2 regions of the Rhizobium sp. BK176 genome follow, and region 2 is predicted to be linked to the other one. Evidence: riboswitches for the same ligand, from Rfam matches in the RefSeq annotation. Region 2 holds a riboswitch; the other holds the start of a gene.

Region 1 (11,601 bases), on a different contig from region 2:
AGCTCACCGGTCAGCGACCAAGTTTCGGGCCGACGGCCCTGCCCACTTGATTTGGGATCTGAGCCACCTCATCTGATCATCGTTGTTCAACCTGTCGAACCGACAGCCCCTCGCTTTCCGCAGCCGCTGCCGTTCCTCACTTCGACGCTTCCTGCGTCCGAGGAGTCTTTCATGGGATTCATTGATCGCGACATCCAGCCGTCTGACGCGGGGCTGCTGGATGCCTATTCGCAATCGGTATCGAACGCGGTCGATCTGGTTGGCCCCGCCGTCAGCCGCATCGAACGTGTGAGTGGCCGCGCCGGACACGGATCCGGCTTTGCAATTTCACCTGATGGTCTTGTCGTCACCAACAACCATGTCGTCGAAGACAGCCGGACCGTCCGCATCAAGACACCGGAGGGGTTCGCGATCGAAGGGAAGGTCCTTGGCCGCGACCCCGACAGTGATCTGGCGCTCATTCGTGCCAACGACTGGTCTGGGGCTTTTGCCAGACTGGGCGATTCCAAATCGTTGAAGCGCGGCCATATCGCAATCGCGATCGGCAATCCGCTCGGCTTCGAATGGACCGTGACGGCTGGCATCGTTTCAGCGCTCGGGCGTTCGATGCGAGGGGCAAGCGGTCGCCTGATGGACGATATCATCCAGACGGATGCAGCGCTTAACCCCGGCAACTCCGGCGGGCCGCTCGTATCGTCGGCAGGCGAGGTTATCGGCGTCAATACAGCGGTGATCCAGGGCGCACAGAGCATCGCATTTTCCGTCGCTTCCAACACCGCCAAGCATGTTGTGTCGGAACTGCTCCGCTTCGGACATGTGAGACGCGCCTATATCGGCATTGCAGCCGACACCGTCGAACTGCATCGCCGCATTGCGCTTCAGGCCGGCCTTGCGCAGACGACAGCCGTGCGCCTGCGCCGGGTCGAAACGGACAGCCCTGCAGCCCGCGCAGGGCTGCACGAAGGAGACTACCTGCTGGCGATCGACGGCCAGCCGACATCGGGTGTCGATGACGTCGTCAGGCTCCTGGACGGCGACAGGATCGACACGGATATCGAGGTTCTGATCTTCTCGCTGGCGGGCAGGATCGAGCGCCTCACGCTTCGTCCAGCCCATCGCCCGACATAGTTCCGCGGCGCTTCGATGATCCTCTCATGCCGCCCTCGACACTCAGGCGTCCTGGCAGCCGGAGGCGACAGCTTCCTGATGTTGAACGGCGCTCTCGACTGGAGCGTCCGTTCAATCAGCGGCGATTGATGATCGCACCGTTCTCGGCGACGAGCCTGCCGGCCTTGAACACGCGGCGACCTTTCGGAACAGAAACGACAGCTTCGGGGACGTGGCTCGCCGCAAGTGTCACGAAATCCGCCCTCGCCCCGACCTCGATGCCGTAGCCTTCGACATTGAGGGCCTTGGCACCGCCTGAGGTGACGACATCGAACGCAGCATCGAGCTCTGCATCCGTGTAGAAACCCGAACGGTAGCCAATGATCTCTGCGCGCCTCAACATGTCGCCATCGCCGTAAGGCCACCAGGAATCGCGAATGTTGTCGCTGCCGCTGAAAACCACGACCCCTTCGCTCCTCAGGAGCGCAACCGGCGGAAAGTTATGGCTGCCGGGCGCATTGGTCATGATCGATACACCGCTCCTCGCAAGCAGGCCCGCACTCTTGCCGGCAGCCTCGGGGGAAAGGTCACCAAGTCCGTAGGCGTGACTGATGGCAACCCGTCCCTGCATGCCGAGCGCAGTCGTGCGCGCGCAGATTTCTTCGATTGTAAAGGAACCAAGCGTTCCCGGGTCGTGGAGGTGAATGTCGACGTCAACGCCGCGCCTCTCCGCAATCCCGAAGACGACATCGAGATGCCCCTTGATGTCCCGGTCGAAACTCAATGGATCGAGGCCGCCGACGAGATCGGCGCCTAGAACGATGGCCTCGTCCAGCAGCTCCGCCGTTCCCGGACTTTTCAGAATGCCGCCCTGAGGAAAGGCGACGAGTTGAATGTCGATCAGGTCAAGGTATTCCTCCCGAACCTTCAGGATGGTCTCCAGGGATTTCAGCCCCACCGATGCGTCAACCATCACGTGACTGCGCATCAGCAGCGCGCCATTTGCTATGCAGAGATCGAGCTGCTTTCGTGCCCGTTCGTCCATGGGTGCGGCGATTGCCATGTTCTGCGCCTGGAAGGCCACGCGCTCATGGACGTCGAAGCCGTTGGAACAAGGCTTGTGCGCAATCCAGGCATCGCCGTAGAAGCTGGTGTCGAGATGGATGTGGCCCTCGACGAAGCCGGGGACAAGAAGCTCTGCAGCGATATCGATGACGCATCCCGCTTCGGCGTCGCTGCCCTTGTCTGCAATCGATCTGATCCGCCCATCTGCGACCGCAATATCGTAGGTGCCGCCGTCAGAAAGTCTGGCATTCTTAAAAAGCATGTCGATCGTGTCAGTCATATCTTTGTCTTTGAAGCGCCCAGCATCGCAACAGCCGAAGGGAACAAGTCCCCAGCGGCCGCCAAGCGATCGCACTGATCAGGAGAACGGTACCTTCTTGTAGCGGCCGCGCGAAAATATGTCTACAACTTGCGCGCAAAACTGCATGCGATTTTAGTATGCAATTTCTGTCGCAGGTTGCCACACGTTGTTTCCCGCCCGGGACAATCGGGCCGGAAAGGCGCACTTGTCAGTGCAAGGCGCTCACCAAATGGTTACAACAGGTCTTATAGCGTGACGGAACCAGTGCGGAGCCGGCCCTGTTTCCAATGGGAAAGGAGCCGACATGACTGAAGACGTGCATGGAATGTATACGCTCGCCGCACTGCAGAAGCAGTATTGCCTGAACAGGGGAGAAGCCCGGCGATTGATCGAAAGCTTTGGCAACCGCCAACAGGAGATGGACAGGCTTCTTGCCGCGAGAGGACGAACACAACGCCATCGCGTGCGCGAAATTCGGACGCCTGTCTCAAAGGCGCCCTTCGGAATAGGCTAACCTACCCATCATCCAGATGTGAGTTGAAACATGCTCGTGAGAGCTCGGCCGATCCGGCACTGCTCATTCGACAGGCCATGGCCGGCGCCGGTTGCACCGAAACGCGCCGGCTCGTCCGTGGTGACCTAGATCGCGCTTCGAACCCGCTCCCAGGCATTGCCAAGATGCGGCCGAGAACTTCCGAGAGCCGGCTCTCGTCCCTTGCCTCGAGCGCAAAAATCATTTCCTCGTGCTCGGCAACCGCCGCAGCCCATTTCTCGTCGCCTTCGTGACGGATGAAACGGATCCGCTTGAGCCGCGTCTGCAGCATCTGGTGAACTCCGCTCAGTGTCGAGTTCGCGGCCAGCCTGACGATCCCGCTATGGATCTCCTGGTTAAGCTTGTAATATTGCAGGCGATCCCCACCCGGCAGCGCGCAACCATCTCATCGTGCAGACGGCGCATCTGGCTGATGTCGGCATCGCTTGCCAACAGGCATGCAAGCCTGCCCGCGAGCTCCTCGAGATTGCGAAGCACCGCAGAAGCGACGGCAAGCCTCACACCAAGGCTTGGTCGTGCACGGCCACTCGCCGAAAAGAGCATCGGTCATCCTGATGCCGGGGCAATATCGCTTGCCATGATCGCCGCCTGCGCGGCCATGGTTCTCGCGGCTGCCGATGAGCCTGCCTGACCGGGTCCGGTTCAACGGCATCCGTTAAATGGACAGCGGCGCGACAACAGCGCGGCGGTCATGGAACCTCCCGAGCCGCTTGCTGCAGCGGAGGCGCTCGTTCAGTCGACGTCCGGCGAGGAAGCCGCGCCGAGGTTTGTGCTGCTTTTCGACAGGGCCTGCTGGTTCTTCATGAGGCGCAACAGAAGGCTGCGCTTTCTCTTGTGCGGGACGAGATCCTCGTCGCTGACAAGTCGTGCCCCGCCCTCGCGGCGCTCCAGTGTGATCTTCCGGCTATGGAAGGCTTCCAGTTCGGCGCGATGCGCGACGCTAACGATCGTGACCTTCGGCAATTCCTGGATCATCGTCTCCATCATCCTGTCCTGGCTCTTCTCATCGAGTGCTGATGTCGCTTCATCGAGCACGACAAGATCGGGCTTGTGGAGCAGCAGACGGGCAAAGGCGAGGCGTTGCTTTTCGCCACCCGACAACGTCTGGTCCCATGGCGCCTCCTCCTCGATCTTGTCATTCAGATAGTCGAGTCCAACCTTGTCGAGGGCCTCCTTGATCATTTCGAGGGACCAGCTGTCGGCTGCACCAGGATAGGCGACAGCACGCCGGAGCGTCCCGGACGGGATATAGGGCCGCTGCGGCAACATGAACAGTCGCCGACCAGGCCGGAAATTGACGCTCCCTCCACCCCATGGCCAAAGACCCGCAATGGCCCGCACCAGCGTGCTCTTGCCCGAACCGGACTCGCCGGCGACAAGGACCCGCTCGCCGGGAACGACTTCGACCTGTGTTTCCTTGACCACCGCGGTGCCGTCATTGAGCGAGACGGACAGGTCGTTCAGGCTGAGGATCGCCTCGCCCTCGACGTCACCATGCTTGATGCGTCCGAGGGCATCGCTCTGCTCCGCGCGCTCGAGCCCGTCGAGCGACACCATCAGCGACGCAATGCGCCGTGCGCAGGCGTTCCAATCGGCAAGGCGGGGATAGTTGTCGACCAGCCATCCAAACGCGCTTTGAACAATGGCGAAAGCGGAAGCCGCCTGCATCACCTGCCCAAGTGTCATGCTGCCCTCGAGAAACTTTGGAGCGCAAAGCAGGACAGGCACAACGGGCGCAAACAGCATCGATCCCTGTGACACAATCGTCGTGCGCCGGTGCTGGCCTGCAAGCAATGCCCATTGCCTCAGCACGTTGGTAAACGTCTTGTCGAGGTCGCTACGCTCCTCTTCCTCACCACCGAGCAGTGCAATGCTCTCTCCGTTTTCCCGCACGTGCGTCAGCGTATAGCGGAATTCGGCTTCCGCCTGATTCTTGACCTCGGACACGTGGACGAAGTTGCGGCCGATCACCACCATCGAGCTTGATGTGATCGCAGCGTAGATGACAGCGGTAATGACGAGAAAGCCGGGAATCGTGACCGTCGAGCCTGCGACTGTCACATGCAGCGCTCCGCCGATCGTCCAGAGCACGACAATGAAGGTCGAAGCCGCCAGGAATGCCGACATGACGCCGGCGATGAAGTCGACCGGCGACTCCGTGGCGATCCGCAGATCCTCCGCAATACGCGCTTCGGGATTCTTGTGGTCTCCGCCGATGAGGTTCAACTGGTAGTAACGCCCGTTTGCGAGCCAACGGGCAAGCACCGCATTCGTGAGCCACGAACGCCAGCGCCGCTGGATCATCATGCGAAGAGAAACTTGCGCCGCGACAACCACCACGCTTCCAAACACGAGTGGCAGGAACACGCCGCTTAGAAAATATACGGTCGTAGCATTACGCTGCTCTATGGCGTCGAAAATTCGACGGTTCCATACATTGATCCCGTACTGGAAGCCGACGTTTATCACGATCAGTCCCAGTAACCCGATCGTGCATACCCAGGCGAGCCTGCCTCCATGAGGACCCCAGTAACCACGGGCGCTTATCCAGAAACGCTTCAGCAGATACTTCTTGCGCACCTGCTCTATCTCTTCCGGCGTCAACTCCGGATCGGGCTCGATGGCAATTGGCGGCGGCGGGGGTTCGACAGCGGGCGTCGCCTGCTGAGACGTATGAGCCTCATCTTGCCCAGCGCCGTTGGGAGGACCTCGATGGAATTCAATGTCTGTCATGGGCGGCGCACCAAAGGCATGGCAACGAAGAGGTGGACAGGCCGTCGTTCAGGTCCGATCGAACGCTGACGTCCGATTTCACATCCTGCTGTTTCCATCCGGCTGGTCCTCCGATCAAGTCTTTAAGGCGCGCAGAAACTGGCGAAGAAAATCACGACCAAATCTCTGATGCTCGGCTACTCCAACGGCTGGCACTCGCCCGGTCGCCCCATCACCGATCGACAAGGAAGCGACCTGTCGGCAGACAAGGCGAAATTAAAAAGCCAATGCATCGTCGCCGGAATTAATTTCCCTGCGGTGCGGGCTGAACTCGCTGGCTTCCGTCGACGTCTTCGTTCGATCCCGCACCGAGTCAGTGATCCCGCGTCTTCATGCGGAGAGTAGTCTTTGCCGCAGGTCATGGCCCAATCCCTTCACATCGCTGTAAGACGGAAACATCCGACCGATCATAAAGTTCTGATCTCGGACTTTGGTCCGATGATTTTGATTGGCTCTAGGGCATCCCGGTCAAAGCGCAGACAGGTTCGCTTCAGGAGCCGACTGGTTCAACCCGGATGGGCATCTTTCAGCAGCAGAACCGAACGTGTCGAGAGCACTCGCGAGCCAGCATGTACGGGACTTAAGTCTAAGGCCCCTCCGACTGAAGTCCCAAGTTTGGAACAGTGCCATGATTTGTAGGTTGTGACCCCGCAGTGGCAAAAACCCGCCACAACAAAAGGAGGAAACTCTATGAATAACAAAGCAGTAGGAATCGTGGCCGGGGTTCTCCTGGCATCGACGTGCGCCTTTGCGCAGTCGTCGACGGTTACCGGTGCAGCCGGTGGTGCCGCGACGGGAGCCGTCGTCGGTGGTCCCGTGGGTGCGGCCGTCGGTGGCGTCGTCGGTGGCGTCGCAGGTACCCTTCTCGATCCACCGCCTCAGAAGGTGGTGACCTATGTCCAGCAGGCTCCTGCCCCGACAGAACGCATCGTCGTCAAGGAAAAGATTGTCGTCGGACAGCCCTTGCCGAAGACCGTTGTCGTTACTCCGGTTCCTGATCAACCGAAGTACGCATACGCGATCGTCAACGACGGGCGTGTGATCGTCGAACCTTCCTCCCGGAAGGTCATCCAGGTCATCCAGTGACCACGGGCGGCTGCAGCCGCCATTTTCCAGCAATGAGGGTACGCGTGACGCGCATGAGGATGCGCAGTGCATAGCGTTCCCCGATCTTTAGGAGATCAAATCGTGAAGAACAACAATCTCGCCATAATCATCGCAACGTTGTCGCTCAGCGTCTCGCCGTTTGCCACCCTGCCGGCCAAGGCCCAGCAGGATACGCAGACCCAGAGCCAATCAGGTACAGGCGCGCAGACAGGCACGAAGACCGACACGCAGCCCGGTTCCCAGTCGGGTTCGGAGTCGGGTACAAAGTCCGACCAGTCGCAGTCCGATTCAAGCACCTCGGGCACCGATTGTTCTTCGCCTGACGCCTCGGGCGCCTGCTCAAAGAAGAGTATGTCGTCCGAACAGAAAACAGGCTCAGGGTCGGAAACCCAGAAGAGCGCCAAGCAGCCGTCGAGCGACGGCTCGACCAGCGGAACCGCGTCGGGCAAGACATCGACTGAGACCAAGTCGAAGACTGGATCGCAGGACGCCACAGGCAGCACGACGACGCAGCAGAAGCCCGAGTCCGACACCAGCGGCTCGGGGACCTCAGGCTCGAAGAGCAGCACGCAGTCCAAGTCGTCTGACGGAACCGACAAGAGCAACACTACCCAGAGCGGTGATGCCACCAAGCAGTCAAGCGACCAGAACTCGACGACGACCAACACCACCAACAACAACAGCACGACGAGCAACCAGACTACGAACAACAAGACGAACGTCAACGTGACTGTCGAGCAGCAGACGGAAATTCGCCAGGTCGTGAAGGAGGTTCATGTCCAGCCGGTAAGAGAGCCCGACTTCACGGTTTCGGTCGGCACCAGGATTCCAAAGAAGGTCCATCTTGAACCGCTGCCGCCGCGGGTTGTGAAGATCGTACCGGAGTATGAAGGCTACCGCTTCTTCCTCCTTGCGGATGGCCGGATCATCATTGTAGATCCCGATACTCTCGCGATCGTCTATATCCTCACGGCATAGCAGGCAGCTCCCGGCGGCGGCTTGGAGCGCCGCCGGGGCCGCTGGGCCTTTCCCATCATCGTCATTCTGCTGGGCCATGGCGGCCATCCTTTGCGGCCTTGTCCTGACATCAGGCAACACGATAACGACACGCGTCTGGATTCCAGCGAGCACGCCCCAGGCGAATGAGACCGGCTAGATATATCCGGGCTTTGATAAACGACGCCGCAGGCGTTGCAAGTAAGCGGCCCGAAAGAGACAATAGCCCTGTTCGAACCCGAAGCAGGTCCGTCCCCATTCGGATTGCCATTCACGCGACATATCCCCTGACTTCGTTCCCTATGCTCGCGACGACCTGTCTGCTTTCGTAGGGCTTGGCGAAATATCGACAGCCGGAAGGAAGCTCCGGGAGAGCAAGGCTCGGATCGGCAGACATGATCATGACTTTGACCCGAGGTCGCAGCGACTTTGCCAACGTGCCAGTGCCGATCCGTCCAGCCCCTGCTTGAAGTGGATGTCGGTGATGATAGCTTCGATAAAGGGGTCGCGGGGCAAGCACGGCAAGCGCGTCAGCCGCGTCCCGCGCTTCGCTGACAACCATTCGTGCGTCCTCGAGCTCGTCCCTCAGCATCCGGCGGATAAGGGGTTCGTCTTCGACGACGAGCAAGCCTGTCCTGTCCGACGACGACATGGTCGATGCCATCGAGGCAATGGGACAGGGGATCCAGGACAGGGGCAAGGCTGAACCGGGCGACAAGACGATGATCGATGCCTGGCTGCCGGCAACAGCGGCAGCGAGATCCGCTCGCCTTCAAGGCAGCCCCCTTGGCCAATGTCTGAGCGCTGCGCTCGAGGCCGCAACAAGGGGCGCGGAAGCGACAAAAGACATGGTTGCCGCCAAGGGGCGCTCCTCGCGGCTTGGAGACCGGGTCATCGGCCACATGGATCCAGGTGCCGCCTCCGCCGTCGTCCTGATCGAGGCAATCAAGCGCACCTTCGAGAACCTGATCTCCGGGACGGGCCGGCGGCCGATTTCGCCAGAAACCGGCTGCCTCGCCCGTCAACGGGCAGTTTTGCGACAATGTCCGGCGGACGGGGACTTGCATCGCCAGTGGCAGCCGGACTAAGGTCGTTGCCGTTCTCAGGGCGGGGTGCAATTCCCCACCGGCGGTATCAGGCCCAGGCCTGGAGCCCGCGAGCGCTTCCGGTGTTGCCGGAAGGTCAGCAGATCCGGTGCGATGCCGGAGCCGACGGTACAGTCCGGATGGAAGAGGACATGGCAGGCGCGTCTTTCGCAGCGAAAGAAGTGCGTCCTGTCTGTTCGCTCAAGGGATCAGGCCCTCCGGGGCTTTGTCGTCACAGCCGGGCCACCGGCATACCCTTGAAAGGCATTTCAATGCTTCAGACCGTGGTTTCAAAGCAAAAACGCATCGCAGTCGTCCGTGCCCGCTGGCATGCCAATATTGTCGACAAGGCGGTTCAATCCTTCGCCGACGAATGGACGGCCATCGGACGGTCCAGCTCCGACATCGAGGTCATCGATGTGCCGGGCGCCCTCGAAATTCCGCTCCATGCCCAGTCACTGATCGCCACCGGCCGATACGACGCCGTCGTTGCCTGCGCCTTCGTCGTTGACGGCGGGATCTATCGACACGATTTCGTTGCCGCAACCGTCCTTGACGGCATGATGCGCGTTCAGCTCGATACCGGCACTCCCGTCATCTCGGTGGTGCTGACCCCGCATCACTTCCAGGAAACAGACGTCCATGTCGGCTTTTTCGAGCAGCATTTCGTGACGAAAGGAAAGGAAGCTGCCGCCGCCTGCGCCGCCATCCTCGACGCGAGGACGCGTCTGGGGGCCACCGTCATCTAAACCGCCGTCCGGGCCAGTCGACGGCCAGTTACGGCCGTCGTTTCCACGAAACAGCATTGTCCACAGACACGATATCGCGCTTTCACTGGCTCGATTAGACGCTATGCTCTGATCAAACACAGCGCGAGACGTTCATGGCAGAACAAACACAGGCTCAACCGAAGGAACGAATAACAATCCTCGGAGACCTCGAGGCCCCCTCCTTCGTCCCCTGGATCAGGCGTCACGCTGAAAAACTCGGCCTGTCGCAATCCATATCCCACAGCAGTGCCGATCGGATCGAACTCGATGTTGCCGGCCCCGAAGAGTTGATCGACATGATGGAAATGGGATGCTCGCTCGGCCCCATCGATGTCTGGGTGGAAACCATCGTTCGAACGCCGGTTGGCAAGAATCCAAACTAGCCCGGGAACGCCGCCTCGATTTTCCAGTGCACGTTATTTGATCAGCGTTGCCAATGCGAAAAGATTATGCAAACGTGCTTTCCGCCCGTTGCAAGTCGTGAAATGACCAGCCACACTTGAAGTACGGCAAGACATTGATAATATAAAGAAAGTTCAAACCATGCCAGCCGAAATGACGGGCTTCTGGGCGCCAGTTGCGCTATCAGGGGATCTACCGCCAGCAACGGTCATCCCCGCACGCACAACAGCCGGCTCGATCGCTCTCTGGAGGTCACAGTCGGGTCGCGTCGCGGCCTCGGCTGACCGGTGTCCTCATCGTGGCATGCGCCTGTCGCATGGCTTTGTCCGCGGCGAGGCCTTGTCCTGCATTTATCACGGCTGGAGCTACTCACAGGCAGGAAATTGTCTTCGCATTCCAGCCCATCCCGGCCTCTCGCCGCCGGAGACAATCCGCGTCGCAACCCAAAAGGTCGAGGAGGCAGACGGCCTGCTCTGGGTGGCTGTCGGAGACCCCGCCCATCAACCGCCCGCACTCGCCGGCCTTGTTCCGCTGCGGTCGCTGACGGTGGAAGCAGACATTGGCGCCATCGAGCGCGCCGCCGGCGCGACCCTGGACGCGCGCGGCGTGCTGGAAACCGTGGAGAATTCGCAGGCAGTCCGCCTGCTGCTCGTCGAATTGCAACCGCACCGCACGCTCGTTCATGTTCTCGTCGATGACGGCGCGACGCCCGCCGAACGCATCATGGCGTCCAGGGCAGCCGAAAGCCTGCGCAGACGCGCTGAAAGCCTGCAGGGAGGGATCGCATAATGGCAGGGAATGCGATGCTCAACGAGTGGTATCCCGTTGGCCTGTTCAGCCACCTCGCCATGGGCGTCTACAAGACGGCCCTGATGGGGGAAAAGATCGCGGTCTCGGCCGACGCGAACGGAGACGCTGTTGTAATAACCTCCGCAGGTCGGATCCTTCCCGTCCTCGTGCGTTTCGGACATGTCTGGTCATCGCTTGGAGAACCTACCAAGGACCTCTTTTCCATTCCCGAGGCTGATCAGCCCGGCCGCCGGTTTGTCGAAGTCGGTGTCGTTCGCGTCCGCTGTTCGCCCCTGCGCGCGGTCGAGAACTTTCTCGACATCGCGCATTTTCCTTTCGTTCACACCGACATTCTCGGCGCCGAGCCACACACGGAGGTCCAGAACTACAAGGTGGAAATTCGAGACGTCGAGGACGAGGTCTGGGCAACCCAGGTCAAGTTCTACCAGCCGCAGGCGGCGAAGTCCGCAAGCGGCGGTATCACCACGGAATACATGTATCGCGTCCCGTCACCGACCTGCTCGGTGCTCTACAAGACCTGCCCACCCCGGCCAACCGAATGGGATGTCATTACCCTCTTCGTCCAGCCGCTGGCCGAGGATCTTTGCGATGTCTGGCCGTGGATGGCGCTCTTTGACGACGAGACCTCGATGA
Region 2 (11,601 bases):
GCTGAGATACTGGAGAAGAATCGGCCTTCGCAGCTTTATCTGATCGACCCCTGGAGCATGGACCGCTACAGCTCGGGTCTGGATCAGATCCAGACGCAGTTCAGAAGCGAGATCGAACGTGGACAACTGCACTTGATGCAGGGCACCTCTCTCGAAAAGCTCGCCGAGTTCGACGACGACTTTCTCGACTGGGTCTATATCGACACCGATCATTCCTTCGAGCTTACTTGGCAGGAACTCCTGCTCTGCGAGCGGAAGGTCAAGCGGACCGGAAGAATCGCCGGGCACGATTTCTGCACTGGAAACACCGTCAAGCCGATCGTCTATGGCGTCGTCGAAGCGGTCACCAAGTTCTGCAAGGATTATGGCTGGCAATTCGAGTTCCTGACGGTCGAATCGCACGCGCACTTTTCCTATTGCCTGAAGCGCCTCTGATCCGCGTCACGCCTTTCCAGCGTACTCCTCGTCGCTGACCTGTTCCATCCAGTCGGCGGCGCTGCCGTCCAGCGCTTCGTGGATCGCGATGTGGGTCATTGCGGTATCGGGTGCTGCGCCGTGCCAGTGCTTTTCACCCGGGGCAAACCAGACCGTGTCGCCCGCGCGGATCTCGCGAAGCGGGCCGCCTTCGGTTTGCGCCAGACCCTTTCCGGCGGTGACGATAAGCGTCTGACCGAGCGGATGTGTGTGCCAGGCGGTTCGGGCACCAGGCTCGAAGGTAACGCTGACCGCCCTCACCCGTGCCGGGCTCGGCGCCTCCATCAAGGGATCCTGACGGACCGAACCGGTGAAATATTCTGCGGGCGCCTTCATCGAGGGCCGTGATCCGCAGGGTTTGATCTCCATCTGATTTTCCCTTCCATCCCTAACTTTGCGTTTCCGCCGACCGCCCGCCAGTCACCAAGCGGTGACCGATAGATGTGTGGCAAGGCCGCTGTTCGAAGAAATGCCGACGCTTGCGGCTCGTCGCCCTATCTCCGCTTCAGGCGCTTGCTAGTGGTCGGGGTGACTGCTAGTGCCGGGGCATTTCATCACGCGGAGAGTTTCCATGAAACAGCATTCTTTCGGCCACCTGCCCCATACCGTCACAAATATCGGCTTCGGCGCATGGCAGATCGGCGGCGCCTGGGGCGACGTCAGCGAGGCCGACGGCCGCGATGCGCTGAACGCGGCGCTCGATGCCGGCATGACCTTCATCGATACCGCCGATGTCTACGGAGACGGCCGGTCGGAAAAGATCATTGCGGACGTTCTCGATGGCCGCGGCGGTGAGCGGGCGATGGTCGCCACCAAGGCGGGTCGCCGGCTCAACCCGCATGTCGCCGAGGGCTATACCAAGGCCAACCTCGAGGGCTTCATCGATCGAAGCCTGAAAAACCTGCGTGTTGAAAGCCTCGACCTTGTGCAACTGCATTGCCCTCCGACCGAAGTTCTCTATCGTCAGGAGGTCTTCGAGGGCCTGAACGAGCTGCAGAAAGCCGGCAAAATCATGGGCTACGGCGTCAGCGTCGAAAAGGTCGAGGAAGCGCTGAAGGCGATCGAGTATCCTGGGGTCGTCAGCATCCAGATCATCTACAACATTTTCCGCCAGCGGCCCGATCACCTGTTTTTCCAAGAGGCTCGGCGGAAGAACATCGCCGTTATCGCACGCGTGCCGCTCGCAAGCGGGCTACTGTCCGGGAAGATCAGCCGCGAGACGAAATTTGCGAGCGATGACCACCGCAATTTCAATCGCCATGGCGAGGCCTTCGATGTCGGCGAGACGTTCGCGGGGGTCCCCTTCGAGGTCGGCCTGCAGGCTGTAGAGGAAGTGCGTAAGCTCGTTCCTGCCGGTGCGACAATGGCGGCCTTCGCATTGCGCTGGATCCTGATGAGCGATGCCGTCACTGTCGTTATTCCCGGCGCACGCAACGCCGAACAAGCACGCGCAAATGCCGCGGCGGCGAGCCTCGCCCCCCTCTCTCACGAAGTGATGGACGCCACACGCGAGATCTACGAGCGGCTGGTCGCTCCCCATGTCCACCAGCGCTGGTAAGGCAAACGAGCACAAGAAAAATGGCCGGGCATAGACCCGGCCATTTTTGTTTCATAGCTCAACCAATCTCAGTTCGTGCCGACGAGGTCGACTTGGAAGAACAGCGTTTCACCCGAGGAGTCGTCGACGCCATCATTGTCCGTGGCGGCATAGGCCTTGCCGGAAGCGTCAAAGGTAAAGCCTTCCAGCTTGTCGAGGACATAGCCATTGGTGGCGGTCTTCAGTTCCGGAAGGAAGTCATGGGCTTCCGTCTTCTTGACGAGCGGCAGCTCGCCGCCGAGCTTGGCGGGCTTCAGATCCGATACCGCGACCTTGTAGAGCTTCTTCAGTTTGGCTGCGTCACCGACAAGGTTGTCACGCTCGATGATGTAGACGCTGTCGCCCTGCGCGGAAATTTCGGAGAGGCCGACCCAGCCTGCGTCCGATTTGTCGAGCGGATAGCGAACGGCGCCCCACCCCTTGCTCTTCGGGTTGTAAGAGACGAGCTTTACGAAACCCTTCGCATCATCCTTCCACTCGCGCTGAACAGCCATCCACAATGTCGCGTCGTCACCGGAACCGACGATCGCCACGCCTTCGAACCCGTAGCGGATTTCGTTGGCGGTCAATTCGCTCGGCAGAGCGATCTCTTCCTTGATCTCGCCCTTCGGGTTTACGTGATACAGTGCGTGCGGCACGAGCTTCTCGCTGTTGCCTTCGGAGCCCAGCCAGAACCAGCCCTTATCGTCCACGGCAATACCTTCAATATCGAGCTTCTGCGCGGGCTGGCCATCGCGCTTGACGGTCAGCGTTTCGGTGATGACGGCCGGCTTCTTGGTTGCGTCAATGGTGTAGATCGTCGGCTGCATGCCGAGAACGCTGTCGCTGACTGCAAACAGCTGGCCCGGGTTTTCCGGAACGGCAGCAAGACCGGAGAGTGCCGCAAAGCCGACGGGATTACCATCCTTCTCGGCCGCAACGATCTGCGGATAGGCCATTTCGCCTTCGCCGAGCTCATAGATCATGACGTGGGACCGCGGGCCGCCATCCTTGCCGAGATCGACTTCGTTGGCGGTGGCGAGGAGATTGCGGGACGGCACGGCTACGCCTCCCTCGGGCGACACACCCGACGGAAGAATCTGGACGAGTTGTGGTTCGGCGCCGGTATCCTTGAAGACGCCGACGACCGAGGCGCGTTCCGAAAGCAGGAAGATATACTTCTGGCCGCCGAAGGTCGCGACCTCCAGACCTTCCGGCTCGACACCCTTGGCGGACGAGCGCTTGTCCGGATAGTGCCCGATATTGGCGACCGCGCGCTCGAACGAAGCGCCGGATTCGTAGAGGACCCTGCCTGTCTTGTCGAAGATCGTGAAGCCGCGCGAACCGCCTTGGTAGTCGCCTTCGTTCGCGACGACCAGACGGTCGTTGTCCAACCACTTCACGGCGTCGGGTTCACGCAGGACACCCTTGAGTTCGCTGGTGAACTTCAGCGCGCCGTCGCGCTTCGTATCGATGCCGGTCAGATCGACGCTGCCGGCAGAGAAGTGTGCCTTCACCGCCGCGGTCGCCGCATCGATGATGACGATCTCGTTGTTTTCCTGAAGGGTCAGGGCGATCTCGTTCTGATCGTTGAAGGAGACGAATTCTGGTTCCGGATCCTCCGGCGCAATCCCGGCAAGGCCGGTCAGTGTCACGTGCTTGATCGAACCGCAATCGACGGCGCCGTTCTTGACCTGGAACACGACAAGGTCGCCTGCCGGCATCTGCGGTATCTTGCCATCGTTGACGTCTTCGTCGCGTTCGTTTTCGATCGCAATCGTGCCAAGCGTCTTGTCCTTGTTGAGCGCGATCGAATCCGGCTGTCCTCCGAGGTCGCAGGTGTTTTCGATCTTCTTGGTGGCAACGTCGACGATCGCGAGGCGGCCCGATGGCTTTGCCTTGCTCTCCGACGTGTTGACGGCAACCAGCGCCTTGCCGGCCGCGGAGGTCACCGATGTCGGCTCACCGTCCATCATCAGCGCCCCACCGGCCTTCGGCGCCTTGGCGTTGGAAATGTCGACGAATCCGATCGCACCGAGCGGGCTGTCGCTGTAGATCAGCGTCATGCCGTTGTCGGTGGCCGTGATGATTTCAGCCGACGTGATCGAAAGCTTATCCTTTCCCTCGGGCAGGTTGGATGCCACCGGAAAGGTTGCGATGCGGTTGAAAACGGGCTCTGCGGCGGCCGGAAACGCGGCCGTCGCAAGAAGCGCCGCAACGAGCACTGTCTTGCGCGATAAAGTTGTCATGAAATCCCCCATGAATTCAAACAGAGCGGTTTTGCGGGATTGGCATGACACCGGAATGACACGGCTGTCTTATTCTGACGGTGCCAGGGGGGTCCCCTGCTCCTTCTTCATTTCGTTCCGCATGATGAAGAGCGATGCCCCAAGGATGAGGAATGCGCCCACCCAGAGATAGCCGCTTGGCGCGTAGCCGAAGACCAACCACCCGGCGAGAACGTTCAGCGGGAGCTTGAGATCGTCGAAAGGCTGGACGTAAGCGGCATCGGCGGTGGAATAGGCGAGCGTCAGGAAATATTGCGCCAGTACGGTCAGCAGACCCGCCGCGGCAAAAAGCAGCAGTGTGGTACCGGTCGGGACACTGAAGCCCGCGGCCATCGCCAGTCCACCATTGATCGGCGTCAGAAGAGCCAATAGCCAGACCGTTATGGTTTCCGGCCGCTCGACACCCGTCAGGCTCTTGGTGATAAGTGACGACGCACCCCAGAGAAGTGCCGAAACGATCGGCAGGACCGCCGCCCAACTGAAACTGTCTGACCAAGGTTGAAGAATAATCATCGCTCCGACGAAACCGGTGGCTGTCGCCGCCCATCGCGCGGAACCAATGTATTCCCCAAGGAAGATCCGTGCGCCGACGATGATGAAAAATGGTGAGGTCATCACCAGCGCGATTGCCTGCCAGATTGGTACCGACGCGAGCCCCGCGACCCAAGTGGTCACACCAAAGGCCGCCAAGGAGACGCGTACGATGTGTCGCCAGGGATAACGCGTCCTCATTGCCCGGAGACCGACGCGCCGGAGAAAGGGCAGCGAAAAGACCAGCGCAAAGGCATACTGCCAAAAGGCAGCCGAGGCGGCGGGGAAAGCGAGCTTCATTGTCAGCCATTGCGTGACGACATTGAGGATCGAGAAGGCGATGCCCGCGGCAACCATCCAAGCAGCGCCGGCCATTGCTCGCGAAGCGGAAAACGTAGGGGAAGTCTGATTCATGTTTTTCTTTCCGAAACCAACACAAATCAGGACGCATGAGCGCAATACTGCAGCCAGGACGGATTCCGCCCTCGCCCGTTCCGCTCATTCTCTTTCATCCGGACTGTAACCGTCGGCTCCGGAATTGCACCGGATCTGCTGACCCTTTCGACATTTTCGACGAGAGGCGCTCGCGGGCTCGAGCAAAGCTCTTACCGCCGGTGGGGACTTTCACCCCGCCCTGAGAACGAGCATTTCGTAAGGCATCCCCAGCGTGCCGACAAGGGCACCAAATGCAAAAAGGGTCCGGCCATGGCCGAACCCTCCGAAACTTGTGCCGCCGGTCTCGTTGCCCGGCCGCCAAGCAAATTCACATCAGCCGTTGACGGCGTCCTTCAGGCCCTTGCCGGGCGTGAACTTCGGCACGTTGCGAGCCGGAATATCGACTTCTGCGCCCGTGGACGGGTTGCGGCCCTTCGTGGCAGCGCGATGGGAAACGGTGAAGCTACCGAAACCAGCGAGGCGAACGTCGCCCTTGCCCTTCAGTTCAGCCTGGACAACTTCGAAAACAGCGTCAACTGCGGAAGCAGCGTCAGTCTTCGAGAGTCCTGCCTTTTCAGCAACTGCGGACACGAGTTCATTCTTGTTCATGTTTCCACCCCTTTCTAAATGGTTCGAAACGACTCAAATCTATAAGCTAGGCGCAGAATAGAGTTCATCAGGCCCGCCGCACCCCAAAGACCCTGCAAATCAAGGAAATGCAAGAGTCCGCCGGTCAATTTCACAAAAAAAGGCTGGCGAAAACGCCAGCCTTTTCAGGGTTTTTAAGCAATTAGGCGCGAATGTGGCAAACATGGCTCAGTGAGCTATGGTTGCGCCTGTTTCATCGAGCCCTTCGACCGTCGCGATGACAGGCGTCTCCACCGTGCCATCCCACTCGATCGCCTCCGGTCTGCGGACCAGAGCATGCTTGATCACCTCGCCCATGCGGGACACGGGGATGATCTCCATGTTGTTCTTCACGTTGTCCGGGATCTCCGCCAAATCCTTGGCGTTCTCTTCCGGGATCAGCACCTTCTTGATGCCGCCGCGAAGCGCTGCCAGCAGCTTTTCCTTCAGACCGCCAATCGGCAGAACACGGCCGCGCAGGGTGATTTCACCCGTCATCGCCACGTTCTTGTCGACCGGAATACCGGTCATGATCGAGACGATCGCGGTTGCCATGGCAACGCCGGCCGACGGACCATCCTTCGGTGTCGCACCTTCCGGCACGTGCACGTGGATGTCGCTCTTATCGAAGCGCGGCGGCTCGATGCCGAAATCGACAGCGCGCGAGCGGACATAGGATGCCGCCGCCGAGATCGATTCCTTCATGACTTCCTTCAGGTTGCCGGTCACGGTCATACGACCCTTGCCCGGCATCATGACGCCTTCGATCGTCAGCAGTTCGCCACCGACTTCCGTCCAGGCCAGCCCGGTAACGACACCGACCTGATCCTCGCGTTCGGCTTCGCCGTGGCGGAAGCGCGGAACGCCCAGGTAGTCGTCGATGTTTTCGGCCGTCACATGAACGGACTTCGTCTTGCCCTTGATGATCTCGGTGACCGCCTTGCGGGCGAGCTTCATCAATTCGCGCTCGAAGTTACGAACACCGGCTTCGCGGGTGTACTGCTGGCTGATCGCCATCAGGGCGTCGTCGCTGACCGAGAACTCGTTCGGCTGCAGTGCATGTTCCTTGATGGCCTTCGGCAGCAGGTGCCGCTTGGCGATTTCGCGCTTTTCGTCCTCGGTGTAGCCGGCGATACGGATGACTTCCATGCGGTCCATCAAAGGTGCCGGAATGTTCAGCGTGTTCGCCGTCGTGATGAACATCACGTCCGACAGATCGTATTCGACTTCCAGGTAGTGATCCATGAAGGTCGAGTTCTGAGCCGGATCCAGCACTTCGAGCAGAGCCGACGACGGATCGCCACGGAAGTCCTGGCCCATCTTGTCGATTTCGTCGAGCAGGAAGAGCGGGTTGGACTTCTTCGCCTTCTTCATCGACTGGATGACCTTGCCGGGCATCGAGCCGATATAGGTGCGGCGGTGACCGCGGATTTCAGCTTCGTCACGAACGCCGCCGAGAGCCATGCGGACATACTCACGGCCGGTCGCCTTGGCGATCGACTGGGCGAGCGAGGTCTTGCCGACGCCCGGAGGGCCGACGAGGCACAGGATCGGGCCCTTGATCTTGGTCGCACGGGCCTGGACAGCCAGGTACTCGACGATACGTTCCTTGACCTTGTCAAGACCGAAGTGATCGGCTTCGAGGATCTTCTCGGCGTTGTTGAGATCCGACTTGATCTTCGACTTCTTGCCCCACGGAATGCCGAGCAGCCAATCGAGATAGTTACGGACAACAGTCGCCTCAGCCGACATCGGGCTCATCTGCCGTAGCTTCTTCAGCTCGGCATCGGCCTTTTCGCGGGCTTCCTTCGACAGCTTGGTCTTGGAGATGCGCTCTTCCAGTTCGGCCATCTCGTCGCGACCTTCCTCGCCGTCGCCGAGTTCCTTCTGGATCGCCTTCATCTGTTCGTTCAGGTAGTACTCGCGCTGGGTCTTCTCCATCTGGCGCTTGACGCGCGAGCGGATACGCTTCTCGACCTGAAGGACCGAGATCTCACCTTCCATGAAACCGAGCGCCTTTTCGAGGCGTGCCTTGACGCTGGTGGTTTCCAGCATCTCCTGCTTTTCGGTGATCTTGATCGACAGGTGCGAGGCAACCGTATCGGCCAGCTTCGAGTAATCGTCGATCTGGCTGGCGGCGCCAACGACCTCTGGCGAGATCTTCTTGTTGAGCTTCACGTAGCTCTCGAACTCGGAGACCACCGAGCGGCTCAGCGCCTCCAGTTCGACCGGATCGTCATGCGGCTCTTCGAGAACATGCCCCAGAGCTTCGTAAAAATCCTCGCGATCGGTGTAGGCGTCGATCTCGGCGCGCGCGCGACCCTCGACCAGAACCTTGACGGTGCCGTCAGGCAACTTCAGCAGTTGCAGCACGTTGGCGACGGTGCCGACATTGTGGATGGCGGACGGTTCAGGATCGTCATCGCTCGCGTTGATCTGTGTGACGAGCATGATCTGCTTGTCCGACCCCATGACTTCTTCGAGCGCACGGATCGACTTCTCGCGGCCAACGAACAGCGGCACGATCATATGCGGGAAGACGACGATGTCGCGCAGGGGCAATACCGGATATGCGATGCTCGCAACTGACGTTTTCTTCGTCATTTTATTTCCTTTCCATCGTCCCGTTTCCGGGCTCTTCTGGCGCGGCCACTAGAACCGGGCCGCACTCCACTTGAGACAACAAGTGGAGGTTCTGACTATGCTTTTCAAGCTGCGCCATGGCCGGCGTCCCCCTGGACATGACAGCTATGCGACAACGGAACACCTTCACTCTGGAGCACCAGCCTGGACCGGCGCTTGCCACTTCCGCGCCGGCTAACACACAAGGCCGAAACACACCAACGGAATCATTCCATAATTGCCACGGACGTTAGAAACCGCAACGGCAGCAGAGGTGCTTTCAGACCTCTTTAGCAAGATTTATCAGGGTCGTGCACTGGTTTTGAAATAGAAAGGGGCCTGCCGACGGCAAGCCCCTCAAATTCACGGTTCGTATCGTAAAGATATCTCTAACGGCTTACGCCGAAGCGTTGGCCTTCTCGTCCTGACGGTCCGCGTAGATGTAGAGCGGACGTGCAGAACCGCGAGCCACCTCTTCCGAAATGACGACTTCGCGCACGCCTTCCAGCGCCGGCAGTTCGAACATCGTGTCGAGCAGGATCTTTTCCATGATCGAGCGAAGGCCGCGAGCACCGGTCTTGCGCACGATCGCCTTGCGGGCGATCTCGCGAAGTGCGTCCTCGTGGAAGGTCAGTTCCACATCTTCCATCTCGAACAGGCGCTGGTACTGCTTGATCAGCGCGTTCTTCGGCTCGGAGAGAATCTGGATCAGTGCATCCTCGTCGAGGTCCTCGAGCGTCGCCAAGACCGGCAGACGGCCGATGAATTCCGGGATGAGACCGAACTTGACCAGGTCTTCCGGCTCGAGCTCCCGCAGCACTTCGCCAACGCGGCGGTCGTCCGGGGCCTTAACCGTCGCACCGAAACCGATCGAGGTCTTCTCGCCGCGGGCGGAGATGATCTTGTCGAGACCGGCGAACGCGCCGCCGCAGATGAACAGGATGTTCGTCGTGTCGACCTGCAGGAACTCCTGCTGCGGATGCTTGCGGCCACCCTGCGGGGGAACCGAGGCAACCGTGCCTTCCATGATCTTCAGAAGCGCCTGCTGGACACCCTCGCCCGACACGTCGCGGGTAATCGACGGGTTGTCGGACTTGCGCGAGATCTTGTCGACTTCGTCGATGTAGACGATGCCGCGCTGGGCGCGCTCGACATTGTAGTCGGCAGCCTGCAGCAGCTTCAGGATGATGTTTTCGACGTCTTCACCGACATAGCCGGCTTCCGTCAGCGTCGTCGCGTCGGCCATCGTGAACGGAACATCGATGATGCGGGCGAGCGTCTGGGCAAGATAGGTCTTACCGCAGCCGGTCGGGCCGACGAGCATGATGTTCGACTTCGCCAACTCGACTTCGCCGTTCTTGGAGGCGTGCGCGAGGCGCTTGTAATGGTTGTGAACGGCAACGGACAGGATCTTCTTCGCCTGGCGCTGGCCGATGACATACTCATCGAGGACCTTGATGATGTCCTGCGGCGTGGGAACGCCGTCACGAGACTTGACCATCGAGGATTTGTTTTCCTCGCGGATGATGTCCATGCACAATTCGACGCATTCATCGCAGATGAAAACGGTCGGTCCGGCAATAAGCTTCCGGACTTCGTGCTGGCTCTTTCCGCAGAAGGAGCAGTACAGGGTGTTTTTAGAGTCGCCGCCGTTGCTGCCGCTGACTTTGCTCATATCACTTTCCTTCCAGCACGCCGTATTTCAAGGTGAAATAACGGTCTACTCATTGGCCTGCTCCAACTTTGGAGCCCCAGCCGGCCAAGGCCGTTAAGGGGTACGAACCGGTCCAAACTAAGCTGTCCTGGCTCCGGCGGCAACGAATTCCCCTTCCACTGCCGATGCTATGTCATAAAAATTCAACATAGCATTAATACTTGAGATCGCTGCACCCGCCACCGGGTTTCTTCTCTTGTTCGATCACAAATGAGATAGAACTGTGGCGGATACAACACCATCCCTACTTCTCACTAGGCCGCATCGCCTTCCATCTCGATGCGAGATGTCAGGACCTTGTCGATAACACCCCAGGCCTGAGCCTCGTCCGCATCCATGAAGTGGTCGCGGTCAAGGGTCTTCTCGACTTCCTCGTAGGTGCGGCCGGTGTGCTTGACATAGACCTCGTTCAGACGACGCTTCATCTTCAGAATGTCGCGGGCGTGACGCTCGATGTCCGATGCCTGGCCCTGGAAACCGCCCGAGGGCTGGTGAACCATGATGCGGGAGTTCGGGGTGGCGAAGCGCATGTCCTTGTGCCCGGCAGCCAAGAGCAGCGATCCCATGGAGGCGGCCTGGCCAATGCAGAGCGTCGAAACGGCCGGCTTGATGAACTGCATCGTGTCGTAGATCGCCATGCCGGCGGTAACGACACCGCCCGGCGAGTTAATGTAGAGCGCGATTTCCTTCTTCGGGTTTTCCGCCTCGAGGAAGAGCAGCTGGGCGCAAACGAGCGTCGCCATGTGATCCTCGACCGGGCCCGTGAGGAAGATGATCCGTTCCTTCAGCAGGCGGGAATAGATGTCGTAGGAGCGTTCACCGCGATTGGTCTGTTCCACAACCATCGGCACGAGGGCCATAGCGGTATCGACTGGGTTTCTCATGTGCGTCCTTTGTCAACGTCTGCCGGCTGTGGCCGGGAATCAAAGAAATTGCCTTGTCCCTACATAGAACTTCCCTGCCCTCCTCTTCAAGACGCGCTGACGGATAACGTCAAGAGGGCTAATGCAGAGCGAATGCTTTTCGCCCGATATAGGTTCATTCATGCAAGCGATGGTGAAGAGCGAGCTGCAATCCTAGTGCCACACAGCTTTTGTCGGCGTCAGGATAAACGAATTCTGAATCTGCTTGCGGCTGCGCTGCGTTTACAGACCAGAAAGCCTAACACCAACTCAACGCAAAAATGCGCCAAGGGAGAAGCGCAATTAATGAAGTTGCCAGCTTCTTCCGAAACAATACGCGCAATGCAAGGGGTGTTGCCGTGTTCAATGTTACGACTGGATTAGCCATTTGGTGTTCGGAAGCCATGACGCTCGCGTTGGTGGCGTTCATGG

What was found. Region 2 has a riboswitch for FMN ahead of FHT76_RS24705 (DMT family transporter). Riboswitches for the same ligand answer to the same signal wherever they lie in the genome.
Region 1: another riboswitch for FMN. It lies ahead of FHT76_RS33175 (6,7-dimethyl-8-ribityllumazine synthase); the one in region 2 lies ahead of FHT76_RS24705 (DMT family transporter).

Annotation. Positions count from the first base shown of each region.
Region 1 covers NZ_JANUBV010000019.1:32,125-43,725, reverse strand. Annotated here, with positions in the region: gene FHT76_RS33225 (S1C family serine protease) at 172-1,128, shown strand; gene FHT76_RS33220 (amidohydrolase family protein) at 1,244-2,452, opposite strand; gene FHT76_RS33215 (hypothetical protein) at 2,778-2,987, shown strand; partial or broken gene FHT76_RS33210 (GntR family transcriptional regulator) at 3,113-3,503, opposite strand; partial or broken gene FHT76_RS33205 (DAK2 domain-containing protein) at 3,496-3,657, shown strand; gene FHT76_RS33200 (ABC transporter ATP-binding protein/permease) at 3,759-5,759, opposite strand; gene FHT76_RS33195 (DUF1236 domain-containing protein) at 6,489-6,884, shown strand; gene FHT76_RS33190 (DUF1236 domain-containing protein) at 6,987-7,883, shown strand; gene FHT76_RS33185 (hypothetical protein) at 8,173-8,553, opposite strand; gene FHT76_RS33180 (DAK2 domain-containing protein) at 8,453-8,989, shown strand; FMN riboswitch at 8,996-9,142, shown strand; gene FHT76_RS33175 (6,7-dimethyl-8-ribityllumazine synthase) at 9,259-9,735, shown strand; gene FHT76_RS33170 (acylphosphatase) at 9,870-10,139, shown strand; gene FHT76_RS33165 (Rieske 2Fe-2S domain-containing protein) at 10,300-10,947, shown strand; gene FHT76_RS33160 (aromatic ring-hydroxylating dioxygenase subunit alpha) at 10,947-11,601, shown strand, end outside.
Region 2 covers NZ_JANUBV010000009.1:141,344-152,944, reverse strand. Annotated here, with positions in the region: gene FHT76_RS24725 (class I SAM-dependent methyltransferase) at 1-435, shown strand, start outside; gene FHT76_RS24720 (cupin domain-containing protein) at 442-843, opposite strand; gene FHT76_RS24715 (aldo/keto reductase) at 1,046-2,032, shown strand; gene FHT76_RS24710 (esterase-like activity of phytase family protein) at 2,101-4,299, opposite strand; gene FHT76_RS24705 (DMT family transporter) at 4,369-5,283, opposite strand; FMN riboswitch at 5,366-5,515, opposite strand; gene hupB (DNA-binding protein HupB) at 5,638-5,913, opposite strand; gene lon (endopeptidase La) at 6,121-8,535, opposite strand; gene clpX (ATP-dependent Clp protease ATP-binding subunit ClpX) at 8,951-10,228, opposite strand; gene clpP (ATP-dependent Clp endopeptidase proteolytic subunit ClpP) at 10,522-11,151, opposite strand; gene FHT76_RS24680 (GGDEF domain-containing protein) at 11,574-11,601, shown strand, end outside.